2 regions of the Exiguobacterium sp. BRG2 genome follow, and region 2 is predicted to be linked to the other one. Evidence: a T-box and tRNA genes for the amino acid it is inferred to sense, from the RefSeq annotation. Region 2 holds a T-box; the other holds one or more tRNA genes.
What was found. The T-box of region 2 lies ahead of ileS (isoleucine--tRNA ligase). A T-box ahead of a tRNA ligase gene usually reads a tRNA of that ligase, here a tRNA-Ile.
Positions count from the first base shown of each region.

Region 1 (15,599 bases), on a different contig from region 2:
CAACGCATCTTGATGACGATTTCGGGCTACGACACCTGCTAGTCTCTTCTCAAGTTGATGGAGATGACGAATCATCCAGTCATTCCGTTCATTGATCCAGACTTCCGCGTAGCCTTTTCGTCCCCACGTTCCCATCGCGACATGTGCCGTGTCGATGTCTTGGAAGTGACGTTCGAGGAAGATCGCCGGTGAAATCGACTCAATTCCTTGATCTTCTAAACGTTCCATCGCTTTACCGAGGAAGTCGGGACCTTCAAACCACCAGTGACCGAACAATTCGGCATCAAATGGTGCTGTGACAAGGAATGGTGGGAAGTTTTGTCCTTGATGCGCATCTAAATGTTCACCGAGTGCTTGTGCGAAGTCTGCTGCGTGCTCACTTGTCCGTTGCCATGCCCAATCACGGACGTAATAGTCTTTTTGATCCGTTTCTCCTGTTACGCGATGTAATTTCAACCCTGTATCATAACGTAGTCCCTCTGGGTGCATGAACTCAGCGATTTGATCCCACTCTCGATCGTACGCAAGGTCACGATAAAACTCGCGGTAATCCGGATGACCCGGGTATCCGATGACAGAGCTCCAGATTTTTCCGGAAATGATTTGATCACGCGGGAAGAGTGCCACACCGTGCGGCGAATAGACGGGTGCTCCGATTCCGTGTTTCGGTGACGGATCCGCGTTTAAGATTGAATGTTCGTCAACGAATGTATAACGAATGCCCTCTTCGTACAAAATACGGTCAAGTCCTGGCGTATACGCACACTCTGGCATCCAAAGACCAGTTGGACGGAATCCGTAATGACGTTCAAAACAGTTCAATCCTGTCTGAATTTCAGAACGTGCCGCTTGTTCGGACAACATGTGCGGACTGAATCCGTGCGTCGCCGTACAGGTAATCAAATCAAGATAACCTTGCTCCTTGTAATGACGGAATGCGCGGTTCAAATCTTTTTCCCAGTGAAGGAACGTATTCAATAAGTCTTGATAACGGTCTTGATAGAAAAGAAGCGCATCTCGTTCCTTTTGAGCAAGCTCTCGTTTTAGTTCCTGGCGAATCAAACGTAACGTATCCTCGATATGCTCGATATACCGCTCTTGAATCAATGGATCGGCAAGCATCTCGATGACGGGTGGCGAAATGCTGACCGTCCAGTCGAGCGGACGTGACAAGCGATCGACCTCCCACAATAATGGGATGTAGGTTTCTGAAATCGCTTCATACATCCACCGTTCTTCTAGACGATGCGCCTCTTCATGACGGATATATGGTAAATGTGCATGTAAGACGAGTGAAAAATATCCTTTTCGCATAGCTTCTCTTCCTTTCCCTCTCTCTAATTCCATTACCGGACGCGATCGAAATAGGAATAAGGACGTAATACCTCGACCCATTCCGGTTGTTCGACCTCTCCGTATTGCCAATGATGCACGACTTCCGCGAACCGTCCATCCGTGACCGGTTCGTCGCGTGGCGTCTCGACTGGTTTTGAACGCAGTACTGGAACAAAGTCCCCGTCGATCGTTTGAATGCCCCATTCAATGATGTATGTAGTATTCGGGGCGACTGGTCGAACGAACCAAGCATTCGTCATTTCCGGTAGCTCGAATTGATACGTCCGATTTGCCTGTCCTTGTTCGTATTCAACAAGCGTGACATCAATGATGCGTAATTCTTTACGAAACGAATCAAACGTCGTGTGATAGTGCGTCTCTAGCAACTGTTTCGACAGTTCAGATAATTCCCAGTAGACGTATAACGCTGTCGGTGACTGAACGATGGCATGGAGGATATCATCCTCGTAATGTGTCGCCATTCCAAACGCGTCGCGTTCGAGCGAAGGTACCACTTGCACAGACGGTACGACGTCTAATACCGGTGCAGTCGACTTTTTCGTCTGCTTGACCGTTTTTGATTTTACTTTCGGCGCTGCTACAGAAGGTTGTTCTGTTAACGATTTACGATATTTGGTCCAAGCATATTTGATTTTTCCTTCAGTCGTATCCAATTGAGCTGCGATTTGTTTTGTTGTCAGCCCTTGTTCCTTCATTTTAATGATTTGCTCAAGCATTCCCATTCCCAATCACCTCTCTGTCATTATTCACTTCTTTCCTATTCTACAAACGTGTTTCGAATCCCTTTACAAAAAAAGTAGGCAGAGGAAATTCCTCCTGCCTACTTGATTCATCCGTTTAAATCATAATGTTTTCCTTTTTCGAGATAGATCAGATGCTCTCCGACGTTCGTCAAATGATCACCCATCCGCTCGATGTAGCGGCAAATATTCGTGAATTGCATGACTTCATCGACGACGATCGGCTGAAGTGACATATGACGCATGTACTGGCGAAGTGCCTTATATGTCGTCTCATCAATGACGTTATCGAGATCAGACAGTGCTTTTGCTTTTTCGACATCTCCATCACGATAGGCGACGATTGCAGTTTCCGTCATATCCAGTAATGTCTCGAACGCTTCCTTCAACAACGAGATATCGATGACATACGGGAATGTTTCGACACGTAGAACCGCTTTTGAGATATTCCCCGCATAATCTGCAATCCGTTCAAGATCCGATGAAATCTTCATCGCCGTGATGATCCGTCGTAAATCCGTCGCAACTGGTTGTTGCTTCGCGATTAAGAGGATCGCATCATCGTTGATTTCGAGTTCAAGATCATCGAGTTCATTGTCGTTCGCAATGACACCACGTGCGATATCTTGATCATATTTTTCGAGCGCCTCTGCTGTCGTTGCGATTTGTTGCATCGTTTTTCGTGCTAGTAAAAAGACTTTTTGATCGAGTATTGCAAGGTTTTCTCCAAAAATTGTACGGTTCGCTGCCATTCGTCTCGTCTCCCCTTCTTATCCGAATCGTCCTGAAATGTAATCTTCCGTCCGTTTGTCGGTCGGATTTCCAAAGATCCGGTCTGTTTGATCGAACTCGACGACTTCACCATTCAAGAAGAATGCTGTTTTGTCAGATACACGTGCAGCTTGCTGCATGTTGTGCGTGACGATGATAATTGAGTAGTCCGATTTCAACTCTTGGACGAGTTCTTCTACTTTTAATGTAGAAATCGGGTCCAGTGCCGATGTCGGCTCATCCATCAAAATGACATCCGGCTCGATCGCGAGGCAACGAGCGATACAGAGACGTTGTTGTTGACCACCCGAAAGACCATAGGCATTTTCATTTAAGCGATCTTTGACTTCATCCCAAATCGCTGCTCGGCGTAAACTACGTTCCACGATCTCATCAAGGATTTTTTTGTTTTTAACGCCATGGACACGTGGACCATATGCGATGTTATCGTAAATTGATTTTGGGAATGGATTCGGTTGCTGAAAGACCATTCCGACAGACGTCCGTAATTCTTCAACACCATACTCTTTTTCAAAGATATTACGTCCGTGATACTCAATGACACCATTCGTCCGCACGATCGGAACGAGTTCGACCATCCGGTTCAATGTTTTGATGAATGTCGATTTACCGCATCCTGACGGTCCGATAATTGCCGTAACTTCATTTTTTTTGATATCAAGATTGACATCTTTAAGCGCGTGATCGTCACCGTACCATAAATTTAAATTTTTAACGTTATAGACGCTCTCGCGTGCTACTACTGGTTGGTTCATACGCTCTGCCCCTTCTGTGACGACTGATTTCGTATTCAGCTTCGTATCCATCATCTGTCTTCCTCCTTAAAAGAAATCCCTTCTATCTCGTTCGATTAATAGCGTTTAGAAAATCGGTTCCGGATCCAGATCGCAAGCGAGTTCATCGTCAAGAGAATGACCATCAAGATGATGATTCCTGCTGCTGCAAGACCTTGGAAGTCCGCTTGTGGACGACTTGTCCAGTTGTAGATTTGAATCGGTAATGCCGTGAACTCTGAGAAGATCCCTTCTGGCGCACGGGCGATGAAAATGGCAGCTCCGACCATGATCAACGGTGCTGTCTCACCGATCGCTCGGGATACAGCTAAGATGATTCCTGTAATGACTCCCGGAAGTGATGCCGGAAGAACGACTTTGAACGTCGTTTGCCATTTCGATGCACCGAGTGCGAGTGATGCATGGCGCATCGCTTGTGGCACGGCGCGAATTGCTTCTTGAGAAGAAACGATGACGACCGGAAGACTCATCAATGCGAGTGTCAAAGCTCCAGCAATCAACGTCGAACCGAAGCCCATATTACGGACGAAGAACGTTAATCCGAGTAATCCGAAGACGATCGACGGAACACCTGCGAGGTTCGAGATATTGACCTCGATGAACGATGTCATCCGACTCTTTTTTGCATATTCTTCTAAATAAATTGCTGCTCCAACACCAATGATGAAAATCATCGGGATGATCAGGAGCATCAAGAAGATCGATCCCATTAACGCTGGATAGATTCCGGCACGTTCCGCACGACGAGATGGTGCGTTTTGTAGAAATTCAAGTGATAACCACGAAGCACCGTCACGGATGACGCCGAATAGGAGAATACCTAAGACGACGAGACCGAAAAACAGACCGACGAGGAAAATGACTTTCGTTACATTGTTGACGACGAGGCGTTGGCTAATGGATTTCTTAACTGCGACCGGGTCGATGAATTTTTTTGTGACAAGTTGTTTTTCTGGTAAGGCCATCTTAATACTCCTCTCTGAAGCGGCGTGTGATCCAGTTCGCGAGTAAGTTCATCAATAACGTAAAGACGAACAAGAGCGTACCAACCGCATAGATACTGTAATATTCAACTGTTCCAAATCCAGCATCGCCTAAAGCGACCTGAACGATATACGCAGTCATCGTCTGGACCGGCTCGAGTGGATTAACAGCAGCTGTCGGATTCGAACCACCAGCGATCGTCACGATCATCGTCTCACCAATTGCCCGAGACATTCCGAGTACGATTGAAGCAATGATTCCGGACAAGGCAGCGGGAACAACGACTTTTAATGCGACTTCAAGACGTGTCGAACCAAGAGCGAGCGCACCGTCACGAATTTTTTTAGGAACAGAGCTCATCGCATCCTCAGAAATCGAGGCGATCATTGGAATGATCATGATTCCGACGACGATCCCCGGACTGAGCGCATTGTAGATTTGAATGCCTGGAATTAATTTAACGAGTAGTGGTGTGACGAACGTCAACGCGAAGAATCCGAAAACGATCGTCGGAACACCAGCTAAGACTTCTAAAATCGGTTTTAAGATACGGCGTGCACGGTCTGACGCATACTCACTTAAATAAATCGCAGACGTGAGGCCGATCGGCACGGCAACTAGCATCGCAATCACGGTAATCTCAAGTGTACCGACGACAAGCGGCCAAATCCCATACTCTGGTTGAGAGTTCAGTGGATACCAGCTCGTACTGCCGAAAAATTCCTTGAACGGAACGACTTCAAAGAAATGCTCGGTTTCAATGACTAACGTGAGAATGATGCCGATGGTCGTAACGACCGAGACGAACGCACACAGAAATAAAACGATCGGCATGATGCGTTCCATGACGTTTTTCACACTGAATTTTTGCTGTCGGTTCTGTTGAATCAGCTCGCGAACCGATTTATTGGGTGTTGAATTCATCCTTCTTCGCTCCCTACTCCTTCTTGACATGAGAACGGGACCCAACCGGTACAGACTTCCCCGGTTGGGCCATCCTCATGACTCGATGATTATTTCATTGCATCTTCGATTGCTTTTGTGTTTTCATCGTAACGATCTTGTGGCATTTTGATATAACCGACTTCTTCAGCTAAATCTCCAGCGTTTTCGTTCGCGAATTTCACGAAGTCTGCCACCTGTTTTTTATCGTTCAATGATTTGTTGTTGACGTACGTGTAGATTTCACGTGACAACGGGTAAGATAGATCTTTGATTGTTTCTGGTGTTGGATCGACAGCATCTTTTCCTTCAGCTGAAAGTGGTACTTCTTTTAACTTATCTTTATTTTCAGCGTAGTAGGCATAACCGAAGTAACCGATCGCACCTTTCGTTCCTTCAACCCCTTTGACGAGTACGTTATCGTCCTCAGACAGTTGAACGTCTTTACGCATGTCTTTCTTCTCAAGTACTTTCTCAGAGAAGAAGTCGAATGTTCCTGAATCTTTCCCTGGGCTGAAGAACTTCAGTGGTTCAGCCGGATAAGAAGAATCAACATCTTTCCAAGTCTTAACGTTTGGGTCGAGCCAAATCTTTTCGAGTTGATCAAGCGAGAGTTCTTTTACCCATGTATTATCTTTGCTGACTGCAACAGTTAGACCATCATATGCAAGTGAAAGTTTTGTATATTCGATGTTGTTTTTCTTAGCTTCAGCTGCTTCTTCTTCTTTAATTTCACGCGATGCGTTCGAGAGATCCGTTTCACCGACGACGAAGCGTTTGAATCCGCCACCCGTACCAGAGACACCGACTGTGACATTTACGTCAGGTTGTTCCGTTGAATATTCTTCACCGACAGCTTCCATGATCGGGAAGACTGTAGAAGAACCGTCGATTGCGATTTTCCCTTTTAAATCAGATGAACTAGCAGAACCGCCTTTATCGTTACCACATGCTGCCCCCACTACTGCGATTGATGCTACCGTTGTAATGAGTGCTGTTTTTTTCATCCAAGACATGATTAATTTTCCTCCTCGAAAGTATGTCGCTGACGATGCTACGACTTTTTATCCGTTTTCCTTACAAGACTTATACTACGGATGAACTATTAAAACGAAATGAATCCAACGTAAAAGAATTGTAAAGGCGTGTTTTTTAGTGTTTACAATTCGAAATCCATTACAAAAAAAGGTCAATACAAACAAAAAAAACGAGAGTGATTGCTCACTCTCGCTTAGTTTCTAGTTAATTTGGCTTAGTTTGCCACGGTACGTCCTTAACGTTGAAGTACGCTTTGACAAGATCATGACCGATTTTCGAGTTAACAGTCTCTTGCTCCATGTAAGGAAGGAACACGGCCCACGCCATCTCTGGATTGTCATATGGTGCCCAACCGACAAGATTCGAGTTCAATGAACGAACCGGTTGCCCGCTTCCGTCACGTAAGGCGATTCCGTCATCCCCATAGACACTGACCTGTGCAGTACCTGTTTTTGCTGCAGCATCGATTCCAGTTTGTGCGATAACTTTGGCTGTACCACGCTCACCTTTTACAACACGGTGCAACCCTTCCCGGACATGATCAATATTATCTTGACTGACTTCAATCCGGTTCAGATAATTCGTTTTAAAGCTGTAATCGACTTTTTTCGTACCCTTTTCAATCGAGTTCGACGCCAATACTTCTTTTAAGAAGTGAGGCTGAACTCGATAACCACCGTTGGCAAGTGTTGAAATGTACTGCGCGACTTGAAGCGGCGTAAAGGCATCGTACTGACCAATGACTCGGTCCATCAACAACGTGACACGGTCTGGCGTCCCTTGAACACCTTTTGCTTCGTAAGGCAAATCAACACCTGTCGTCACCCCAAGACCGAACTGACTATAGTAATTCTGCATGATGGCAGCTGCTCCATCCACGCTCGCACCAGCAATCCCATTGCTCGGATATTTCGCCATCCGCATCGCAATGTTAAACATATAGACGTTCGACGAGCGCTCAAGCGCCGTTAAATCCGTAATCGGTCCCATGTTAACATATGATCCTTTTTTTGTACCTCCGATTGTGATCGGCGCATCGTTGATGACTTCGTTTTGACGAATGACACCTTCCTGTAGTCCCATCGCAACTGTCGCACCCTTGATCGTTGAACCGATTTGAAGAGACGTCAAGACATTATTAATCGCTACATCCGTGAACTTCCCAGTCGAAGGATCAAGTTTTTGACCTGACATCGCTAAAATCTCACCAGTTTGTGGATTCATGACGACGGCATATCCTTCTTTTAAATAACGACTACCCATGCCACGACCCATTTTGATCGCTTGTTGCATGATTTGATCTACTTTTTTATTGTATTCCGCATCAACGGTTAGAACGAGGTCCTTCCCGGACTCGCCTTCTTCACGTTTTGGATCACCGACCGGTTCTCCATTAAACGTTTCGTACACATCGTATGCCGGTTTCCCGCGCAGAAGATCTTCGTACTGTTGCTCAAGGAACGAAGTCCCGACACGATCATTCAAACTATATCCTTTTGCTTTGAACTCCGCTTGTTGTTCTGCCGGAATCTTCGAGTACTTTCCGAAGATATTGCGAAGTGTTCCTTCATACGGATAAGAGCGTTCGTAAAACGGTTCAACCGATACACCTTTCAAATCTTCTAAATTTTCATCGATGATTGCCATCTCTTTTGCAGACGCACCGAGCTTGACGAGTTGTGGATCAAGTGCGTAACCGACTTCCATGTTATGTTTGATCGCAATGACTTCCATTGTCTTGTCATCATAATCAATATCTTTTTTCGTGATCGCATCCAGACGGATTTGATCTTGTTCCGCAATCGAAAGCTTACTTTGTGCTTCCGTTGAAGGATACTTCTTTTTCACTGCTGCTTGATAACGACGATCCGACTCTTCCGTGTTCGTCGCGACCCAAAAATCCTTGATATCACGTTCCGTGACTTTCCAGTCTTTTTTAGGCAGATCAATGATTGCTGCAAGACGCTGCGCGATTTCAATACGTTCATCTACTTTCGTCGATTGTGCGCGACGATATACAATGGAGTATTTAGAAATTGTGTCGACAAGCAGGCGACCATCCCGGTCATAAATCTTACCACGTGGTACTTCATATTTTGATGCAGTCATCTCCGTTTTTTGGACTTCCCGCGAAATTTTTTCACCATTGACGATTTGAACGACTCCTAGACGGAAAATCAAAATCGCAAACAATAAAAAAACGACGAAGAACATTAAATTCAGACGAAGCGGCAGATGATTACGCCGTCTTCCTCGTACGGTGATTCGTTTAGCCATGGCGTACTCCCCTATCGTTCAAAAGTCATCTTGTTTCATTATATAGAAGGAAACTTTCCATAACAACCTATCCCATGATTTTCCGCATTAAAAAAAGTGTATCGTTCACAATTGAACGATACACTTCTTTCCATTACTTCGCGTCAGCGTAAAGCTTCGCTACGTGGTCCCAATCAACGACGTTGAAGAATGCATTGATGTAATCCGGACGACGGTTTTGATAGTTGAGATAGTATGCATGTTCCCAAACATCAAGACCGAGGATTGGCGTTTTGCCTTCCATGACTGGTGTATCTTGGTTTGGAGTCGAAACGACTGCCAATTTTCCACCGTCAACGATCAACCAAGCCCAACCAGAACCGAAACGAGTTGTTGCTGCTTTTGCGAACGCATCTTTGAATGCATCAAATGATCCGAATGCTTCGTCGATTGCTGTTGCAAGTTCCCCTGTTGGAGCAGCGCCATCGTTTTTCTTCAACAACTTCCAGAAGAATGAGTGGTTCCAGTGACCGCCACCGTTGTTACGGACTGCAGTTTGAATGTTTGCTGGGAGAGCATCCAAGTTTTGAAGAAGTTCTTCAAGTGACTTTCCTTCATGTTCTGTACCCTCAAGCGCCGTATTTACGTTCGTGACATACGTGTTGTGGTGTTTCGTGTGGTGAATCTCCATCGTACGAGCATCGATATGTGGCTCAAGCGCATCATAAGCGTAGCCGAGTTCTGGTAATTCAAATTTTGACATGTTCATGTCCCCCTTTGTGCTATTTTCGAAAACTTCAATACCCTTTAAGACTAGCAAAAGTATCTGTGTTGACGCAAGTCAAGACCCTCGGATTCACTCGACTTCTCGCGGAGCAAAAACAGAGACGCCTCCGCCCGGAACCGGGAAGACACCAAATCCTTCTTCGTCGATCACGACTGGATGATCTTGATGGTTCGTATAGTCGAACCATTCTTGACCCGCACGCTCTTCACCGACGAACATGCGTTTCTCGCACATGTCGGCGTTCGAAAGCAACACGGCACAACCTGAGTTCTCGATTTCATCGACACCAAGACGGACCCAGCCTACACAGTGCGGATCATCGAAATAATCCTGTTGTTCTCCGTATGCTTTATGATAGCGCGTATAGAGCAGGGCATTGATCATCTCTTTTTTCCCTTCGACAGGGGTCGGTCCTTGGACGCCATAGTAATCCCCATAAAAGACACATGGATATCCGTCCTTACGTAACAAGATCGCTGCATAGGCATGTTGCTTGAACCAGTCATCCACCCATGATTCTAGCGACTCGCCAGGCTGTGAATCGTGATTGTCGACGAACGTCACGGCATTCGTCGGATGCGACTCGACGAGCGTATCCGCAAACAATGTCGTTAAATCAAATTTTTCTCCCTGCTTGGAAGCTTCATGGAATTTATAATGAAGCGGAACATCAAACAAATCGATCGTGTAGTCGACACTGTCCAGGAAATGACGGCAATCGTCGAGATCTGACTTCCAAAACTCGCCGACCATGTAAAAATCGCCTTCGCTGCTTTCCATCATCGATTTCGCGAATTCACGGACAAATTCATAGTTGATATGCTTGATCGCATCAAGACGGAAGCCTTGGCAATCGATCGTGTCCTTGAACCAGTGTCCCCAACGGATCATTTCTTCCCGTACCGTCGGATGATTGTAGTCGATGTTTGCAAACATGAGATAGTCATAATTGCCGAACTCATCATCTACTTGGTTGTTCCAATCTTTATTGTTTCCGGAAATCTTAAAGATCCCTGTTTTTTCTTCGCGTGCGTCAAAATCCGTTCCATTGAAGAATTCGTGCGTCCAGACGAAATCCGAATACTTTCCATTACGACCTGGGAAAGTAAACTTCGTCCACGCATCGATTTCAAACTCTTCTGAAATTTCTTTCGATCGATCTTCTGGATTGACTTCCACTACTTTAATCGTCTCGAGTTCGTCTGCTGCAGCTTTATGGTTCATGACAACATCCGCATAAACAGCGATATCGTTCTCATGGGCAACTTCGATTGCTTCGACCAGCTCATCCTTTGTGCCATATTTCGTCCGGACCGTTCCTTTTTGATCGAACTCGCCTAAGTCGTAGACATCATAGATGCCGTATCCTGTATCTTCATCCGACTGACCTTTCGATGCTGGAGGAATCCACACGGACGTGATGCCGGCAGCACGCAATTCAGGCGCTCGTTCTTTCAAACGTTGCCAGTGCTTTCCATCATTCTCTACATGCCACTCGAAAAACTGCATCATCGTATGGTTACGTTCCATCTCTCTTCGCTCTCCCTTAGTTACTATAGTATGAATATTATTACAATACCTTTACTATTCCCTGAGCGAACAAAAATAAACGCTTCCCGTTTTTCAACGAGAAGCGTTCCACCAAATGGACCCTGCAGGACTCGAACCTGCGACCGGACGGTTATGAGCCGTCAGCTCTAACCAGCTGAGCTAAGGGTCCTTAAGTAATAGTAGCGGCGGAGGGAGTCGAACCCACGACCTCACGGGTATGAACCGTACGCTCTAGCCAGCTGAGCTACACCGCCATGATGTATGTTTCTTACTCTTATTAGATTACGAGATGTGACGAAACTTGTCAATATGCTATTTCAAAAAAATAAACAGCTGATTTCATTTTTTTCGAAATCAGCTGTTATAAAATACGTCTACGCTTAGTTCGTTAATGCTGTCCGCTGTTCAAGGACGAGATCCGTGATGTTCACAGCGTGATCGCCGATTCGTTCAAGGTTTGAAAGTAAGTCAACGAAGATCATTCCCGCCTGTCCTGTACATTCACCAGCATTCACGCGAAGTACATGATGTTTACGGAATGAACGTTCGAGTGCATCAAGTTTCCCTTCAAGTTCAAGAACTTTTCGTGCAAGCGTGACATCATCTTCTTCGACGGCGCGAATCGCACAAGCGACGATCTCTTGTGTCAGGACATACATCTCATCAAGCTCTCGCTTCGCAGATGTGGTGAACTGAATCCGGTTGACGATCTGGAAGTCGATTAATTCAACGATATTCTCGACATGATCACCGATCCGCTCGAAGTCATTGACAGCATGCATCAGTAGCGAATGATCATTTGATTCACGCTCTGATAAATCATGTGCGGCTACTTTGACAAGATAACTCGTGACTTCTGTATTTAAGTGGTTGATCGCGTATTCAATCTGCTCTGATTCCGATACATCCTTCTTATCATGCGATTGCGTGTAACGGTGCGCTTTCGCAAGTGCGTCTTTCGAGAATTCACCCATACGCAAAACTTCAAGTTTCGCTTGGTTTAAGGCAAGCGCAGAAGATTGATTTAAGATGTTTTGATCGAGATGACGCGGTTTTGAATCGATCGTCGTATCCGTACCTGGTACGATTTTTTGAACGAGCCATGCGATTTGTGCGATGAACCAACATTGAATCAATGTGTTGACGACATTGAACGTTCCGTGTGCAAAAGCAATTTGCATTTTCGGTTCTAAACCAAGCGCGTCTGTAATCCATGCGATGAAGCTTGAGAACACTGGTAATGCGATCAAGAACAAAATTGTTCCGATGATATTGAAGATGACGTGTGCGGCGGCTGTCCGTTTGGCTGCGATCGACGCACCAAGTGCTGCAAGTACTGCCGTAATCGTTGTTCCAATGTTATCACCGAACAAGACCGGTAGTGCCGCTTTGATATCGATCATGCCACCAGCATACAACTCCTGTAAGATACCAATCGTCGCAGATGACGACTGAACAAGAACTGTAAAGATAGTTCCCACGAATACACCAAGCAATGGGTTATCCGACATCGAGACAGTCAACTCTCGGAACCAGGCACTTGATTCGAGCGGAGCCATCCCGTCCCCCATCAATGTGAGACCGTAAAACAATGCACCGAAACCAAAGAAAATCTGTCCGATATACTGAACACGTTCTTTATTGAAGAAGAAGATCAAGAAAGCACCGATGGCGATTGCCGGAAGTGCCGCTTCTTTAACGTTGAAGCCGATGATAAAGGCCGTGATCGTCGTACCGATGTTCGCTCCCATGACGACACCAATTGCTTGTCGTAAATTCATCAGACCTGCACTCACGAGTCCGACGACGATGACAGTCGTACCGGATGACGATTGAATCAATATCGTGACGACGATACCTGCTAAGATACCTAATAGTGGATTCGTCGTATACTTATCGAGGATATAACGTAATCGGTCTCCCGCTGTTTTTTGGAGACCATCTCCCATATACTTAATACCGAAAAGGAAAATCCCAAGTCCACCGATGAAGGTAAAAATCATTTCCTGCAAATCATAGTTCATCTTGCCAGCTCCTTTATTTGATGTGGATTGATGTGTTTGTAAAGTTTATTTTTTCGACTCCCCTATTATGTAAAGGTCCAATGAACTTGTAAATAGTTTTCCCGACATCCAATTATTAAGGTTTTATTAATCTGTACCACTACAATATTTCCTTTATTCATCAACAAAAAGTCAACCAAAAAAACCTGTTATAAAACAACGGAAAGAGTGATATTCTTGTCTTTTTTACGTCAACTAATTAATTACTTACACACTTCGCTAATTCCAAATCGCTCATTTTTACGCCTTCGCCTAGCAGATGTTTCTTTGTATTTTTGTGGATTAGCTTGGATTTCACTGTGGACGACGATTATTGATTCCTTCTTTTTACAAAAAGATATCCCAATCGTGATTTGGTTCGTTCTTCACTTCATCTTCATCGCTATTGCCGTCTTGCTGTATTTGCTCTTGATGGCATATCTGACGAAAGGATTCGTTCGTCTGTTACTCCCCCGCACATGGGCATATCGTCAGACGTTCCCTTACACAGTTGCAACGAATCTATGGACCTTCCCCCTTGGCATGCTTCTTTACCAATTGGGGCATCATCAAATAGGAGTCGCTTTACTTATCCTCGGGCACTTCGTTTACACGTTGGCGCCATTATGGATCGCCCGTTCCCCGAAACCTCGCGCGTCACGTAAATCTCGATGAGTATCAAAATCAGGCGTCCGACGGATTGACGGACGCCTTACTTTCATTAAACAATTGTAAATGTTCGATTTTCGTTCTTGTTTCTCGATTTTTAGGGAATAGTTCGATATGATAGAAAAGGTAAACATAAACAATATGGCGGTATGCCACAAAAGGAGATTTTCGATATGCCGAAAATGGTCCATCGCTCTAAGACTCGTCCCGTTCGTGTAGGGGACCTTGTCATTGGTGGAAATAATGAAGTCATCATCCAAAGTATGACGACAACTAAAACACACGACGTCGAAGCGACAGTCGCTGAAATCCTACGTCTTGAAGAAGCTGGTTGCCAAATCGTCCGCGTCGCTTGTCCAGAAGAACGTGATGCGCTCGCACTTGCAGAAATCAAAAGCCGAATCAACATTCCGCTTGTCGTAGACATCCATTTCAACTATAAACTCGCGCTCATGGCGATCGAAGCTGGCGTCGATAAAATCCGGATCAACCCAGGTAATATCGGTCGCCGCGAAAAAGTCGAAGCCGTCGTGACAGCAGCAAAAGCGAAAAACATCCCAATCCGGATTGGGGTAAACGCTGGTTCACTCGAAAAGCACATTCTCGAAAAATACGGTTATCCAACAGCACGTGGTATGGTCGAGAGTGCCTTGCACCACATCAAGATCCTTGAAGATCTCGACTTCCATGACATCATCGTTTCATTGAAAGCATCAGACGTTCAGTTGGCGCTTGAAGCATATCAACTTGCTTCTGAATCGTTTGACTATCCACTTCACGTCGGGATTACGGAATCGGGTCCACTTCGTTCTGGTTCATTAAAATCAGCAGCAGGACTTGGAGCGATCCTCTCACGCGGAATCGGAAACACGGTTCGTGTATCTCTTTCAGCAGACCCTGTCGAAGAAGTAAAAGTCGCAAAAGAAGTCTTGAAATCATTTGGTCTCGCAGCCAACGCGGCGACATTGATCTCATGTCCAACATGTGGTCGGATCGAAATCGATTTGATGTCGATCGCTGCAGAAATCGAAGACTACATCGAAAATATCCAAGCGAACATCAAAGTTGCTGTTCTTGGTTGTGCAGTCAACGGTCCTGGTGAAGCACGTGAAGCCGATATCGGTATCGCCGGCGCTCGCAACGAAGGATTGTTGTTCCGTCACGGAGAAATCATTCGTAAAGTACCAGAAGCAACAATGGTCGAAGAATTGAAAAAAGAGATTGATGCCATCGTCCTCGAAAAACAGGCTGAAAAAGAAGCCGAAAAAGCAAATCACGTATAAGATAGGGGCTCCTCTTTGATGAGGAGTCTTTTTTCGTATCTCGATTTCGACTATGTTATACTAAGTGAAGAAAAATTCTTAGAACGTGGGTGACTGTAAATGAAAATTGGAATCGACATCGATGGAACGATCACACATCCATCCTCTTGCTTCACTTACATGAATAAACATCTCGGAACGTCGATTGACTTCAATCAGGCGTCTGAATATGAATTGCATACGTATACGGATATGAATCAAATCGAATTTTGGGACTACATGGTGAACTCCGGTCACGAGACAGGAATTTATCGTGAGTCCATCCCTCAAGAACATGTTCGCCACCACTTATGGAATTTGCGGAAGCAATATGATCTCCATTACGT
Region 1 covers NZ_JAUZUW010000001.1:201,972-217,570, reverse strand. The annotation lists gene Q9R23_RS01090 (1,4-alpha-glucan branching protein domain-containing protein) at 1-1,314, opposite strand, end outside; gene Q9R23_RS01085 (DUF4912 domain-containing protein) at 1,347-2,078, opposite strand; gene phoU (phosphate signaling complex protein PhoU) at 2,186-2,848, opposite strand; gene pstB (phosphate ABC transporter ATP-binding protein PstB) at 2,867-3,643, opposite strand; gene pstA (phosphate ABC transporter permease PstA) at 3,739-4,647, opposite strand; gene pstC (phosphate ABC transporter permease subunit PstC) at 4,649-5,590, opposite strand; gene Q9R23_RS01060 (PstS family phosphate ABC transporter substrate-binding protein) at 5,680-6,624, opposite strand; gene Q9R23_RS01055 (peptidoglycan D,D-transpeptidase FtsI family protein) at 6,851-8,923, opposite strand; gene Q9R23_RS01050 (superoxide dismutase) at 9,057-9,665, opposite strand; gene Q9R23_RS01045 (alpha-amylase) at 9,759-11,219, opposite strand; tRNA gene Q9R23_RS01040 (tRNA-Ile) at 11,336-11,409, opposite strand; tRNA gene Q9R23_RS01035 (tRNA-Met) at 11,421-11,494, opposite strand; gene Q9R23_RS01030 (Na/Pi cotransporter family protein) at 11,621-13,264, opposite strand; gene Q9R23_RS01025 (hypothetical protein) at 13,472-13,957, shown strand; gene ispG (flavodoxin-dependent (E)-4-hydroxy-3-methylbut-2-enyl-diphosphate synthase) at 14,125-15,234, shown strand; gene Q9R23_RS01015 (5' nucleotidase, NT5C type) at 15,334-15,599, shown strand, end outside.
Region 1: it encodes a tRNA-Ile, which carries the amino acid that the T-box ahead of ileS (isoleucine--tRNA ligase) is inferred to sense. The anticodon was not compared.

Region 2 (15,599 bases):
TCCTCGTTACTTGCCGTATGCTCTTCCGCGACAGCGGCAATTTCCGTTAAGGCATTGCGAATGAATCGTTCTGCCTGCAAGACGTCTTCCATCTGTTGCGTCATCTGCTGTGTTGCTGACGAGACGTGCGTGACTTGATCCGTCAACCGTTCGAACGTTGTATCCGTATCAAGGACGATCTGCTTACCGGCTGCTGTTGCTTCGACCGTCGTCTTGAAACTGTGTTGCATCTGTTGCGCACTGTCTTCAATCGAGGTGACGATTGTTGCGATTTCACTGACACTACTTGCGACGTGACTTGAGAGATTCTTGACCTCGGTCGCAACGACGGCGAAGCCTTTGCCTTGTTCGCCAGCCCGTGCTGCTTCGATCGCGGCATTGAGGGCAAGTAGATTCGTCTGCTCGGAAATACCGCGGATAATACCGACGAGCGTTTGGATATCCGATGATTGCTGTTTCAGTAGATCAATCTGTTCAGCAGACTGGGTGACATGTTGATGAATGTGGCGCATCTGTTCGACAGAAGCAGACATTTGATTCCGTCCGACTCGTGTCAGTATTGCCATCTGCTCCGTCGTTCCTTGAATTTCGACACCAGACTGATTCGTCGTCTCGATTAATGCTGCGAACTGATTCATCTCGTCATTCAATGAAAGCGTGACTTGCGTCTGACTTTCAGTTCCCGTTGCGATTTCCGACATCGTATGAGCGATTTGCTCAGATCCGTCGAGTACTTCTGATGTACTTTGATCAATCGATTGACTCGTCGTCGAGACGAGAGTGGCTGTCTGTTTGATATCAACGATCATCGTCCGTAGCATCTCGTTCATATCACGAATCGAGATCGCAAGCGCATAGATTTCGTCTCTCGAAGCAATCGTCAAATCGGTCAACGTCTGTTTTGCCTGATCCAGTCGCCCCTCGGCAATCAAGGCAGCGACTTTCTGTAACGTCTCGAGCGGACGTAATTTTCGACCGAGGACGAAGTAGAGCAAGACGAGTGTGATCGTTAACAGCAGGAGCATTAACCCGATGAAAATCGGAGCGTTTTGTTGTAATTGATCCGTCGTAAGCGCATCGACTTCCTTCGCATCGATGTCTGTTCCAAGAATACCGATGACTTGACCGGACGCATCTTTTAACGGAACGTAGATACTCATGTACTGTCCATACACAGGATCATTAATGATGTCCGTCGCATGTGTGTCACCTTTTAAAACATCTTTCATATCCGCGACTTTTGCACCGCTTGCTGGCGTATCAATTTTAGCCGCATCTTTTTTTGGGAGACCGTCAATCAGCAAACGGACCTTATTTTGGTCGATGCGTGCTGTGTATGCATACAGGAGTCCGTTTTGCTTACGTAATGTATCGAGTTCGTTTCGTAACGTTTCATATTGCTCAGACGCGATAGGCGATTGTAGAAATTCGCTGTAAGCTGCCGTGTCGAATGTCTTGCTGATGCGTAAAGCATCCTTTTCAGCGGTCGCTTTAAGTGTAGAAACCGCAGTTTGCTTCGTATTGAAGTATAAGGCCAGACTACTAAAAACAAAAAAGGCAATCAAAATTAAACTAATCATTACTAAAAGGCGTGTTCGGATGGAATGGTTCTTGGTTGTGGTCTTCACGTATAACTAGTCCTCTCAACTTATATTTTCTATCTATAATTCATTTATCGGTTGGTAAAATACATATTAAACAGGACCTTTTAACGATTTTTTTATGCCACCGCTGGAAGACAAACTATTTCTTCTAAAAAAAGGATTTATCAAGAATGATTCAGGGCAAATAGTAGATAAAAAAATACAAATTGAGGGAAGAGGGATCGAGATGGAAAGTGAAGTCGATCATCGAATCAAAGCAAGACATGTATATGAAAATGAATTACGAAGACACGCAGTCAGTACAAAAAAAGCGAGCTTTCGTCTGATGACATGTCTACGTTGTCAATCAAAAATCCTGTTAAAGCAGGGACATCAGGACAGCCATCAATGTGACACGAACTAAAAAATCCCATTCTTAAGAGCGGGATTAAATAAAGTGTTAGATAGAACAGGCAACAGTTAGAATGACAAAAACAATCATGAGCACTTGTTTTTCGGTCGTTCACGTTAGGATTTCATAGGCAACACATAGCGTAATAATAATTGTTGGATACAGGCAAGTAGCGTTCCGATTGTCAACGGAGCAAGAATCAAACCCATTCCGATGATAATCAGACCAGGTGCGTCGTCAATCTGACCAATATAGAAAAAGACGGGAAAGAGACATGCCGTTAAAATGGCGACGATATAAAAAGACAATTTCATCGATTGAATGGAAGCTGTGATGAGCGGAAAAGCCGGAGGAGTCATCGACATATATCGAAGGATTCGGAGCGCATGGAATAAAATCAAAAGAGTTGGGATGAAGATAAGGTATGCGGTCAATAGAACACTGTAGCCAGGTCGCTCGAGTAACAAGTTTTTCGTGATACCATGCCAGACAAGTGGGATACCAAGTCCAGCTAAACCGAACAGACTGAAGATGATACCGAAGACGATAAAACGTAAAAACCGGATTTGCCAGACGAAATGATTCACGATATCAACTCCTTTCGAGGCAACAAACGTTTCTTTTAGTATACTGCATTCCCCGATAGGCTAGTAAAAAATTCAAGTGAAAAGACAACCGTACGCCAAAACAATCTCATGAAGATGAAATAGATTAAGGAAATGGAGGTCACGTGATGAAACGAGAGCAACATGTCACGCCGCATCCCAAAGGTGGCTATCAAGTGAAAGCTGCCGGTGCGACTCGAGCAACCAAACGATTCGCTACACAGAAAGAAGCGATTGCAGAAGGGCGTCGCATTGCGAAAAGTCAGAAGACAGAGCTCGTCATTCATAACAAAGAAGGGCAGATTCGCGAAAAAGATTCCTACGGACACGATCCATTTCCACCACGAGGTTGAGCCATCATATAAGACACGTTCTGAGCATGAGAGCGTGTCTTTTTAATGATTCTCATGTCAAAAGTTTTTGATATGAGAATGGAAGTTCATCACAGTAGAGATTTAAAAAGAATTTGACCCGTTGTGGAGGAATGAACGTGAGAAACCACATCAAGGAACTGCGTCTAGCGGCAAAATTATCGCAACAAGAACTGGCTGACCGCTGTCAGGTCAGTCGGCAGACAATCAATGCGATTGAAAACAACAAGTATGATCCGACTTTACAGAATGTACGAGCGAGAAAGCCCACTCCTTTAGAAGTGGGATGATAGCGAGTTCGGGGACGGGATGTCTTCAGACACCGCATGTCGCCGACTGTTCTTCCTGATGAAATACATTTATAGTAAATCTATAATGGAGTTGATTATTATGATGAAGGAGGTGTCAAAGATGAGTCAAGTCGTCACGGTAGAAGTTCGAATCTATGCCACGCGTCGTCAGGATGCCATCCTAAAAAGGATGGGCAAGACCTATATCCAGACCGCCAACCGAGTCGTGGCGAACATGGTCGCCTCCGAGGACGGGAAGAGGTGGTCGAGCAAGGACATCGACACCCCCCTTCCGAGCGCCGTGAAGAACCAACTCGCAGGAGATGCCGTCGGCATCTACAAGAAGGCGAGGAAAGAGGATTTCAAACGCATTCCTGTCCTCAAAAAGCCGGTCTGCGTCTGGAACAATCAGAACTATTCCTTCGACTTCGAGAGCATCTCCTTCCCCGTTTGGATGGACGGGAAGTCCGTGAAGATGCGATTCCGTGCTACCATGGTTGACAAGGACAATCGGAATACCCGACTCCTTGCCAACAAACTCGGGACGCTCAGGGTCACGAAGAAGGGAAGGAAGTGGATCGCTCAGATTTCCGTCCATGTACCGACCGTCCCTCGGACGGGGGTGCGGGTGATGGGGGTTGACCTCGGACTGAAAGTGCCGGCGGTCGCCGTCACCGATGACGACACGACCCGTTTCTTCGGGAACGGTCGTAAGAACAAGTATATGAAACGCAAGTTCCGTGCGGAACGGAAGGCACTCGGCAAAAAGAAGAAGCCGAAGGCTATCAAACGACGCAATCAGAATGAACAGCGGTGGATGCGGGACAAGGACCACAAGGTCAGCCGAGCCATCGTCGATTTTGCAAGACAGAAGAAAATCTCTGTCATTCGCCTCGAACTCTTGGCGAACATCCGACAGACGGCAAGAACAAGCCGTAAAAACAACCAGAACCTCCACTCATGGTCGTTCTATCGTCTCGCGTCCTTCATCGAATACAAAGCCGCCTTGTCGGGCATCAAGGTTGAGTATGTGAACCCCGCCTACACGAGTCAGACCTGCCCATCCTGTTCCGTCAGGAACAAGGTGAGGGATAGGGTCTATACGTGTGCCTGTGGGTTTAAAGGACATCGGGACGCCGTCGGTGCGATGAACATTCGATACGCACCTGTGATGGATGGTAACAGTCCATCAGCCTGAGAACCTATACGGTCTGTCTCAGGAGGGGTGATGGCACACCCCTACCTCAAGGCTCGGACGAAGCAGAAATGGATTGAGTCCGCCAAGCACTTGAGAATCCCACCCTCACCAAAGGTGTGGGCTTGCGGCTTTAGCCGTGGGAGTGTCAAAATTAGCGTTTAATATCGCCAAAGTCTTGCAGACACAAGTCGATCATCTGTTCATTTCAGAACAGGAGGAATGGGATGTCTAAGAAAAAAACGGGTTTATTTTTAGTAACGCTCGTGATAGTGGCGAGTCTTACCATCATTAGTATGATCATCGAAAACAATGTAACGTTCTTCTCGATTGTTCAATTGGCGATTCTATTGATCATGTTCTTCTCGTATTTTACGTGGGCACGATCAGGAGAAGACGAGCGTCCTGTGCCAGAAGATGAGCTCGGCAAAAAGATTACGACGGAAAGCGGCCTCGTTAGCTACAAAATCCTGATTGTCCTGATTTTTGGATTCATCTGTCTCGATTACTTTTTACGTGAATCAGCGAATCTGTTATTGATCGTTTTGTTCGCGATTGCTTTAGTTACACTACCAATCATTGAGTTTATGAAAGCACGTTCCTATCGATGAAGTGGTTTGGAACGGAAAGGAGTAAAGCATGGAAGAACAACAATAATGATGTCACTACTGATGGTACATCTACTATATTATATGGAATGTGCCTGCTGCATCATGCACGAAAAGCGATTGAGCTTGCTCCACTAGATGTTGCTTATTATGAATTTATCTTGTTTTTTTGAGGGCAATCCTCATGTCTATCTGTTTAAAGAAGAAATAACTGATACCCACAAACGAATCAAAGAATTGCATAAATGATGAAAAAAATACCTAGATGAGATGACTAATAATCTCTTCTAGGTATTTTTTTATTATTTTGTCAGTACAGGTGAAATCAATGTAGTAACTGTACTGTTTCCTTCTGCAGTTACACGAAGATTCGCCACACCCGTGACATCAATATCAAAGTCTATTTCATCCGCGCCATATACAACATCATAGCGACCGAGTTCTTTTCCGTTATTGTCGGAGAATACAAGTGTCATTTCATCTTCTGGACTCGCATAGTTCAAGTCACTCGAACTTTTTGTCAAAGCTTGTTCAGTCAAAAGGGACAGTTGACCAGATAATTTTTTATATTTTCGATCAAGACTAAAAGTAGCATATTCATCATTGAAGAACCCTGATAAGATTACGTTTTGATTATTTAGTTTACCATTCGCTAAAATGGATTGATTTTTTTCAATCGATTCAAACGATGAAGAGGCGATATGGATCGATGAAAGTGATGTACCTGAAAGTGGTGTTCCGACTTCATAAGCGGTGGAAGTCTCGATTAGAGGTAATCCTGAAAGGTCTGCTAACAATTGTAATGGTACGTATGGCGTTTTACCAAGCATCAACAAACTTTCTGTATTTTTGTACTTACCAGTTACGACTGCTCCGTCTGTGACAAGTGATTTTGAAGATGCGAGAAGGCGATACCCAGTCGAAAGCTCTTTGATCTTCTTTTTGTTCCCTTCGTTCTCGATTTGAAGATTCTTGTACTTAGTATCAAGTGATTTATAAGACTTTGAGAGGCTCGTGTGCTGTCCTTGTAACGTCTTATAGGCGTTTTCCGACTTCTTTGTTTTTTTCTTTTCGTCGGCTAGTTGTTTTTGGAGTGCTGCTTTTTCCTTTTTCAGTTTAGCCACTTCTTTTGAAGTTGAACTTGCTTCAACGATTGATGTCTGCATGACACCGAATGCTAATGATGATACAAGACCTGCTGCGATCCATTTCTTCAAGATGGTTCCCCCTTAAATGACAAAAATGATTTCTTACACCTAACAGTATATTCCAATATCATCTTTTTAGATTTCAATCATTTTGAAATGAAGGGAATGTTTTTATAGATTAAATTTGAAACCAATCACTTCGCAATATCGAGTACATATACAAATCATCGAATTGTCCACGCGTTTTCTCATATTGACGAAGCAACCCTTCACGTTGGAATCCGAGCCGTTCAAGCAATCGTTGCGAAGCGGTGTTTGCTGGTAGGACAAGTGCTTCGATCCGGTTGAGCGAAAGTTCTGTAAAGCCATATTCGATGACCGCAAGCGCTGCTTCCTTCGCGATGCCTTGTCCCTGATAGGCAGGGCTCAACTCAAACCCAAGTTCTGCCCGCTGATGGCGTTCCGCTTGATTCAAGAAACCGCAACTGCCGATGATGACATCGTCTTCTTGTATTGCGATCCCGAACCGGATACCCGTTCCATCGCGACGAATCGAGGCATACCAGTCAATCTCTTCAAGCGCGTCTGCTTCTGATTGAAAGGCGGCGAGTCCCATCTGTTTGACGACGTGTTCGTCTGATAAATAGGCTAGGACACTCGTAGCATCTTCGGGTAACACTTCGCGTAAGACGAGACGATCCGTTTTAAGCGTTGGGAAAGTATGTAACATTCAAAAAACTCCTTTGCAAGAAAATGTAAAAAGTTATTGTGCAGTGTTTAAGGCATATGGTAAGATTCTCCACAACAAGAGCATATCATTTCGTTGACGAGAAAAAGTAATGATTGTCCCTCTGCCTTACAGAAAACCGGGATTGCTGAGAACCGGTAGCCAGATCAATCATGAAGATCCTCTCTGAGAAGTCACGCTGAACCATTCAGTAAGCGTGACCGGGTGTCCACCGTTACATGGAATGCGCATGATAGTGTGCAACTAAGTGCTGTCGAGAACAAGCATTCTCGACGGAATATGGGTGGTATCGCGGTGAAGTCCGTCCCTGTCAAAGGGGGCGGACTTTTTTGTATTCTCTTAGTTACCGATTAAAGGAGCGAACAAGAGATGACGTCACAAAACCAAGCAGAAACCGTACAACAACGGGAGGACCGTATCCGAAACAGATGGAAACAAGACCAGGTCTTCGCACGATCGATTGAGCAACGTACGGAAGCAGAATTTGTATTCTATGAAGGTCCACCGACTGCGAACGGTTTACCACACGTCGGCCATGCACTCGGACGAACTGTCAAGGATACCGTCGCCCGCTATAAGACGATGCAAGGCTTCCGGGTCGAGCGAAAAGCCGGCTGGGATACGCATGGGCTACCGGTCGAACTCGGTGTCGAGAAACAACTCGGCATCTCCGGCAAACAGGCGATCGAAGACTATGGTGTTGAAGCATTCATCGCACGCTGTAAGGAAAGTGTCTTCTCTTACGAAACGCAGTGGCGTTCCTTCACGGAAAAACTCGGTTACTGGGTCGACATGGATGAGCCTTACGTGACGATGGAGGATGATTATATCGAGAGCGTCTGGCATATCCTCGGAACGATCCATGACAAAGGTTGGTTAACGAAAGGACACCGCGTGTCACCGTATTGTCCGAGTTGTCAGACGTCCCTCAGTTCCCATGAAGTCGCGCAAGGCTATCAGGACGTGACGGACTTATCGGCGACGGTCAAACTCCCGGTCGTCGGCATGGGGCAGACGTTTCTGCTTGCGTGGACGACGACACCTTGGACGTTACCGGCAAACGTCGCGGTGGCGGTTCATCCGGAATTGACGTACGTCACGGTAGCGTTTGAAGGAGAGCGATTCATTGTCGCAAAAGCGTTAGTCGCTGAACTGTTCTCAGAATCCGTCGAGGTCGTATCCGAACAGCTTGGTGCGGAACTCGTCGGCTTGCGTTATGAACCACCGTTTGATTTCGTGACGCCAGAGAACGGTCACACGGTCGTCGGGGCGTCCTTCGTCCAAGCGACGAGCGGAACCGGACTTGTCCACCTTGCTCCAGCGTACGGGGAAGAAGATTACCGGGTCGTCCGGGAAAACGGTCTGTCATTCGTTAATGTCGTCGATGCTGCTGGGTGTTACACGGACGCCGTTCCACCACTCGTTGGTCGATTCGTCAAGGAGTCAGACGTTGCAATCATCCAGCTGCTCGCTGAACGGGGACGCTTGTTTGCGAAAAAACGCTATACGCACAGCTATCCGCATTGTTGGCGATGTGACTCGCCACTGCTCTATTACGCACAAGACAACTGGTTCATTGAGACGACAGCCGTCAAGGAACAACTCCTTGCGAACAATGCGTCTGTGACATGGTATCCCGACCACGTCAAGGAAGGGCGGTTCGGGAAGTTCCTTGAGCAACTCGTCGACTGGAACATCAGTCGTAATCGCTACTGGGGCACACCACTGAACGTCTGGGAGTGTGAAGCGTGTGACACGACGTTCGTTCCAAAAAACAAGGCTGACCTGTTACGCCGGACGACGACATCGACGGAATCTGTCGAGTTGCATAAACCATACGTCGATGCGTTATCGGTCTCGTGTCCGACGTGTCAGGGAAAGATGCACCGGACACCAGAAGTGATCGATGTCTGGTTTGATAGCGGAGCGATGCCGTTCGCACAGCAGCATTACCCGTCACGGACGCAGACACTTAACCGGTATCCAGCCGATGTCGTCATCGAAGGCATCGATCAGACGAGGGGCTGGTTCTACAGCTTGCAAGCGATCTCGACACTCTTCACGGGACAGCCTGCCTATAAGCGTGTCCTCGCACTCGGTCACGTCCTCGATGAGAACGGACAAAAGATGTCGAAGAGTCGTGGTAATGCCCTCGATCCGGTGGCATTGATCGAGACATATGGTGCTGATAGCTTGCGCTGGGCACTACTCGTCGACAGCAGTCCGTGGAGTGCGAAACGGTTTGCTGAGCGGATCGTCCAAGAAGCAAAATCAAAACTAGTCGATACGCTGGATCATGCCGTCCAGTTCTATCTGACGTATGCCGAACTGGACGGATTTGATGGCTCACGTCCGCAAAAACGGACGCGTCTCGACGAATGGTTGCTCTCGCGAGTCCATCAGACGACGCAAGACGTGACGGTTGCGATGGACGACTATCAACTGACTCAAGCAGCGCGGAGTCTTGCGCAACTCGTCGATGAGATCAGTAACTGGTACATCCGCCGTTCTCGGGAACGTTTCTGGCAAGCTGACTGGTCGGAAGAGAAACAAGCCGCGTACACGACGCTCCACTTCGCACTTTCGACGACGGCACGACTACTCGCTCCGTTCACGCCGTACCTTGCTGATGATGTCTATCAGCGATTAACAGGAATGAGCGTACATGTAGCGGATTATCCGGTTGCCGATCAATCGATGCTCCGACCTGATCTGGAATACGAAATGGCACAGGTTGTCTCTGTCGTCGAGTTAGGACGACAAGTACGTAATACGCACGCCTTAAAAGTAAAACAACCGCTTGCTAGCTTAAGCGTCCAATCGAGCGAAACCTTTTCGTGGGCGGACTATACGGCAATCATCCAAGAGGAACTGAATGTAAAAGACGTCCAAATCGTCCCGACGACGCAAGCGACGACACAGTTCCGTCTTAAACTGAACTTCCGCGTAGCCGGAGCGAAATTCGCACAGCAAGCGAACGCGATCCACCAATGGCTACAACAATTGTCTGCACCGGAGACTTCCGACTTGCTCGAGACCGGAAGATTGATCTATCAGACCGCATCAGGCGATGAAGTCGAAGTGCGTCAAGCGGACGTCATCGTCGAACCAATCGTCAAGACGGGCTTTGCTGCTACGACGAATGGTGGACTCACCGTGACGCTCGATACGCGGATCACGGAAGCACTGGAGCAGGAACGCTGGATGCGGGAGCTCGTCCGCTATATCCAATCTGAACGAAAGGCACAAGCGTTATCGCGGGACGCCCGAATCGATCTCGTCTTGTCGGTCGATGCGACGTTCCAACCGATCGTCGAGACGTTTGAGCCTTTGTTATTCAAACACCTTGCCTTATCCTCCGTGCGAACTGAACCGCTACAGGGAGCAGGGGATGTTCAGCTAGGCGGACACGATGTCGGTATCTCGTTCACACCAACGAAAGAATATTGTTAAGGAGAAGAGCATGATTGCATTAGAAGCATTAAAAGGTCGACTCGTCGACGGTTTGTTAGAGGTCCAAAAAGAAGAAGGATATGTTGTCCGAGAACGTTTCATCTTTAACCGAGGAGCAACGGACGAACAGCTCGCGCTGTTACCTGACTGGACGGCAGACGACTATCAGGCGTTCTTGCGTCAACATAACGGGGCGAAGCTGTTTCAGCACGAAACGTTATCCTACAACGATGGATTCGAACTCTTTTCGATCGAGGATTGCCTGACGTATAGCGAGATGTGGGAATGTCCCGAAAACTTCTTAGCGATCGGTGCAGGACCAGACGGGGAGTGGATCGTCTACGAGATGAATCGCCCGGCAGGAAATCGGATCTGGAGTGGAGAATTTCTTAATTTCGAGGAATGGGAAGAAGACGCAATGCCGTTTGGCTTCGAGCGATGGCTCGACTACTTGATCGTCGCGCAAGGCACGCTATTTTGGGAATGGTTCCGGTAAGAGAGGAAGAGGTTCAGTGGATATTCAATTAAAGGTAGCGTCTCTTACAGACGCTCCGAAGCTTCACACGCTTCAACTCGAGGCGTTTTCAGAGACGCTCGAGCGGTATCAGGATTTTGCAACGAATCCGGCGAACGAATCGATCGATCGTGTCATTCACCGGATCACGCATCCAAGTAGTACGTTTCATCAAATCATCGTCGACGATGTCGTCGTCGGCGGGATTTGTGTCGTTGCGAAAGCACCGAGTCGATACGCGATCAGTCCGATGTTCTTAGATCCAGCCCGTCAAGGTGAAGGGATCGCCCAACGCGCATTACAGCTCGTTGAAGCAGCTTATCCGACTGCAACGATATGGGAACTGCGGACGATTCGCGAAGAGACACGTAACTGTTATTTCTATGAGAAGATGGGCTATCGATTGACCGGTGTCAGTCAACCGCTCAATGAACGGGCGACACTCGTTTCTTATCAAAAATTGGTTTCGGCATGAGCGGGTTTTGTCGGAAGGAAGAACCACCACAGATTCGTCAAAAAAGCGGCAAGAACGGCAAAATTAAACAGATAAAGGCAAAAGAAGAAGACGAACTCGCCGATGTCCTCAAGGTTAGCTAACGGATTATCGACCAGGTATGATTCGTGACTAACGCCGAAGATGAACAAAGGAAAGAAGACATTGAAGTATCGTTTCCAAAAGAATGACGCACGACCTGTTTGAGACATAAGAGCACCTCCTGAAGGAATGGCACGCTTCTTCCAGTCAGAAGAAGCGTGTGTTCGTTTACGATAAAGAGGGTGTACCGACGACTTCGACGTGACGCGTGACCGTATCAAACAGACGTGTCCGGGTATCGTTATGAGACAACAGCAACGGTTCACCGGTCTCGTCATAGATGAAGGCAATCGGAATCGAAAAACCACAGTTGCGGTACGAACCATCGGCATGACTCGTTCCGATCATGAGTGCTCGTTGCGCCTGACTGATGATACGCGCTTCACCGGACCACTCAACGTACTGTTCCTCGCTGAACATGCCGACGCCAATCGGGTTAAAGATGAGATCAAGTCCGGATTCCTCGCGTAGTCCGTCTTTTCCTAAGAAGATTTCACGGCAGAGGACGTATCCATAGCGGAACGACCCGTCGTTTGCTGTTGATGGTGTATAAAGCGGTCCAGCTTCTGGTGTTTTTGCGCGATCAAGAAGAATTGTACCAGTCGCATCAATAATGACGGCGCGATCGAGATTCGTCGTATCTTTGTAACCTAGGACAACGGCTGTCCTGAATTGTTTGGCAAGATGTTGTACGCGATCGAGTTCTGCGATCGTGCAGTATCCTTCCGGATAGACGATCAGATCGACTTCAGGATAAGCGGCAATCTCGCGTTCGAATTGTGCGAGCCCGGTCTCGCGTTTCGGTTGAGCGATTAGTAATTTCATCTAAACATCCTCTCAGGTATAAAAATATCTGAAAAATCAGACTTTTATATCGTCATGATTTTACCATTAGTGGTAAAATAAAGCACATCACTTTTTGATAAATTTTACTGCAAATGAAGGAAGGTCATCAGCTTGAACATTTCAAAAACCATTCTTGTGACACGCCATCTACCGGCGATGAAGGCTTTTTACATAAACCAGATCGGATTTCCGCTCGTCTCGGAAACGAATGAGTCGTTTACGATGCAAATCGGTACCGATCAGCTGACATATCAACAGACGGACGATGTTGATACGCAGTACCATATGGCGTTCAACATTCCGGAAAACGTCTTCCAACAAGGTAAAGCGTGGCTCGTAGAGCGGACACCACTCTTGATCGAAGACGGACAGGATGAGATTTATTTTGACTTCACTGATTCGCATTCCTGCTATTTTTATGATCCAGATGAAAATGTCTTGGAGCTGATTGCACGGCATCAAATCAATCCCTCTAAAGCGGAACTGACGTTTGATGTATCCGACATTCTCGGAATCGGTGAGATGAGTCTGACGGTAAAAGACGTGCTTGAAGTGGGTGAGCAGTTAGCAGAAATCGGCGTTGTCGAGCGACGGGAACGTCCGCTCAATGGCGCGTCACTCAACTTCCTCGGACCGGTCGCGGATGGAACGCATATCTTGCTCGTCCCAGAAGGTCGGACATGGTTGTTCTCACCGAAGAAGGCGAAGGTCAGTCCGATCGAGATGGAACTCGACGGCAGACATCGGGTCCGGCTTGATGCAGCGGGCGTATGGCATCAAAGTACCGTTTCTTCATAATTCATTATTCTAAAAAGTGAGGGAAGTAAGATGAACAAAGCGGTGAATGCGAGTATCGCGTTCGGATTATTATTGTTCGTATGTGGTTTCTTTTTTCTGTTTGGCTATTTGACCCGCTCGATGCCGATTCAGCAAGGCGGTGACCCGGTCATCTTACCGGTCGCAGCACTCCTCGTTCTCCTACCATTCGTGATCCGTGAAGGCATGCGCGTTTTGACGTATGTCTCGCTGACACGTCGACAGGTCGGCGTACTCATCTTATTTGCAATCAGTGGAATCATACTAAGTAGTTGGATTGAGGTGCAGCAGAATGTTGCCGTAATCGATTTCCGTTCTCTCTTTACGATTCATATGTTCGTACTGTTCGTTTCGGGCATCATCTTGTTGTGTCTCCTATTGACGGGGCTCAAACGGATGCGCGTCCGAACGAGAGTGATTTAAATGGAAAAGGACTGAATGACATGGGATACATTACAGAATTACGAAAACTCGTCGGCACACGACCGCTCGTCATGGCAGGAGCGTGTGTCATCGTCGTCAACGATAAACAAGAAGTCTTATTACAACTTCGGCAAGATAACGGTTGCTGGGGACTCGCTGGTGGAGCGCTTGAGATCGGGGAGACGCTCGTAGAGACAGCAAAACGAGAATTAAGGGAAGAAACCGGTCTTGAAGCAGAACAGCTCGAATTATTAAACGTCTATTCGGGTGATGCGTTTTACTATAAGTATCCGCACGGGGATGAAGTCTATAATGTGATCACGGCATTTCTGTGTACGGCGTATACGGGTGAAATCGTTCTGGATCCGTCAGAAGTCGCAGAATTACGCTTTTTCGCTATCGATCAGCTACCAGAAAACCTCAATCCACCGGAACGACCGATTTTGATGGAGTATGGTCAAAAGCAACGAACAGCGCATCACGTCTCCATTTGAAGCAAAGGGTAAAGTAAAAGTCTTGAATGAACTGTTCATTCAAGATTTTTTGTTGCACTGGGACGCGTTTCAGCCTGTAGCATCAAGAGGACACGAAAAGGGGGAAACGCGATGCGATGCTTTGCGATTGATTTAGATGGAACATTATTGAATAAGGAACACGGGATCTCAGAGACGAATCGGACAGCGATCAAGAGACGCCAAGCTCAAGGAGATATCGTCATCATCGTCACCGGGCGAGCTGCCTTTGATGCGCGACGGATTTTAGCGCAACATGGACTGGATTGTCTGGTCATTGGTGCAAACAGGGCAGAGGTCGAAGTGGGGCAGGATAGACGGTATTTTTTGAACCGTTCCAGCAGTCGAACGATTTGGGAGATCGTACGATCTACAAACGTATTCATACATATTTATCTACAAGACAAAATCCTGTTACCGCAGTTTTCGCTTGCTACCCTTCAAGGCGGAGATTTTGCGTTTCAAGAAGCGATTCAGGCTCAATTAACGCAATACGGTGTTGAGACAGTCGACGAAATCGCAATCGATCAACTGGACGTCATCAAATTCATGTTCGTCTCACCTGACAGATGGCAACTCGAACATCTCGAACAACAACTTCTTCAGTTGCAAATCTGTTCCGTGACACGTTCAGGTACCTATAACCTAGAAGTCATGGCAAACGGCGTGACGAAGGGGACCGCCATTCAAGACATTGCGCGAGCGTACGAGACGGCACTCGAGAACTTTGTTGCGATCGGTGACAATCAAAACGATGTACCGATGTTCGAAGTGGCGGGAACATCGATTGCCATGGGAAACGCTGAAGCGTCTATCAAAAGCAGAGCGACATATCTCACCAGTGAACATGACGAGGATGGTATAGCGGAGGCATTAAACGGCTTAGAAAGATGGGAACAAAATAAGGAGGAACAGCATGGCGAACATCTCGGACATCGCTAAACAAGTGGGCGTCTCGAAGTCGACGGTATCCCGTGTCTTAAACGGTCATAAGCATGTATCAAAAGAAAAGCGACGGACAATCTTAGACGTAATGGAACGACTGGAATATAGTCCGAATGGAAATGCAATCAACCTCTCACGCGGTAAGACGAATACGATTGGTGTCCTTGTGCCGCGTGTCGGTCATCCGTTTTTTCACCAATTAATCGAGGGGATCGGTCAAGTGTGCATGGAACAAAATCACACACTGCTTGTCATCCAGACGGGACACGATCCAATAAAAGAAGAAGCGAGTATGCAACACCTTCGCGATAAGCGGATTGACGGATTGATCATTGGCGCCATCAGTCAGCCGCAGTTACTTGAAACGATGCGGACGCTTGGACCAGTCGTTGCCTGCGAAGACCATCAGGATATCGTGCCGTCGGTTTCTTTTAATCATGGAAAAGCGATGACGATGTTGATGTAACATGTTGAAGAACGAGGAGCAAAAACAGTCGGTCTCTGTCTTGGAAATCCAGATAGCGGAGTTGGAAGA
Region 2 covers NZ_JAUZUW010000010.1:25,019-40,617, reverse strand. The annotation lists gene Q9R23_RS12695 (methyl-accepting chemotaxis protein) at 1-1,628, opposite strand, end outside; gene Q9R23_RS12690 (DUF2975 domain-containing protein) at 2,112-2,582, opposite strand; gene Q9R23_RS12685 (DUF2188 domain-containing protein) at 2,729-2,953, shown strand; gene Q9R23_RS12680 (helix-turn-helix transcriptional regulator) at 3,085-3,261, shown strand; gene Q9R23_RS12675 (RNA-guided endonuclease InsQ/TnpB family protein) at 3,383-4,459, shown strand; gene Q9R23_RS12670 (DUF2178 domain-containing protein) at 4,684-5,067, shown strand; gene Q9R23_RS12665 (hypothetical protein) at 5,367-6,281, opposite strand; gene Q9R23_RS12660 (GNAT family N-acetyltransferase) at 6,391-6,942, opposite strand; T-box leader at 7,027-7,272, shown strand; gene ileS (isoleucine--tRNA ligase) at 7,330-10,413, shown strand; gene Q9R23_RS12650 (SMI1/KNR4 family protein) at 10,424-10,909, shown strand; gene Q9R23_RS12645 (GNAT family N-acetyltransferase) at 10,926-11,402, shown strand; gene Q9R23_RS12640 (hypothetical protein) at 11,381-11,632, opposite strand; gene Q9R23_RS12635 (carbon-nitrogen hydrolase family protein) at 11,691-12,347, opposite strand; gene Q9R23_RS12630 (glyoxalase) at 12,480-13,166, shown strand; gene Q9R23_RS12625 (hypothetical protein) at 13,197-13,607, shown strand; gene Q9R23_RS12620 (NUDIX hydrolase) at 13,628-14,101, shown strand; gene Q9R23_RS12615 (Cof-type HAD-IIB family hydrolase) at 14,213-15,061, shown strand; partial or broken gene Q9R23_RS12610 (LacI family DNA-binding transcriptional regulator) at 15,036-15,599, shown strand, end outside.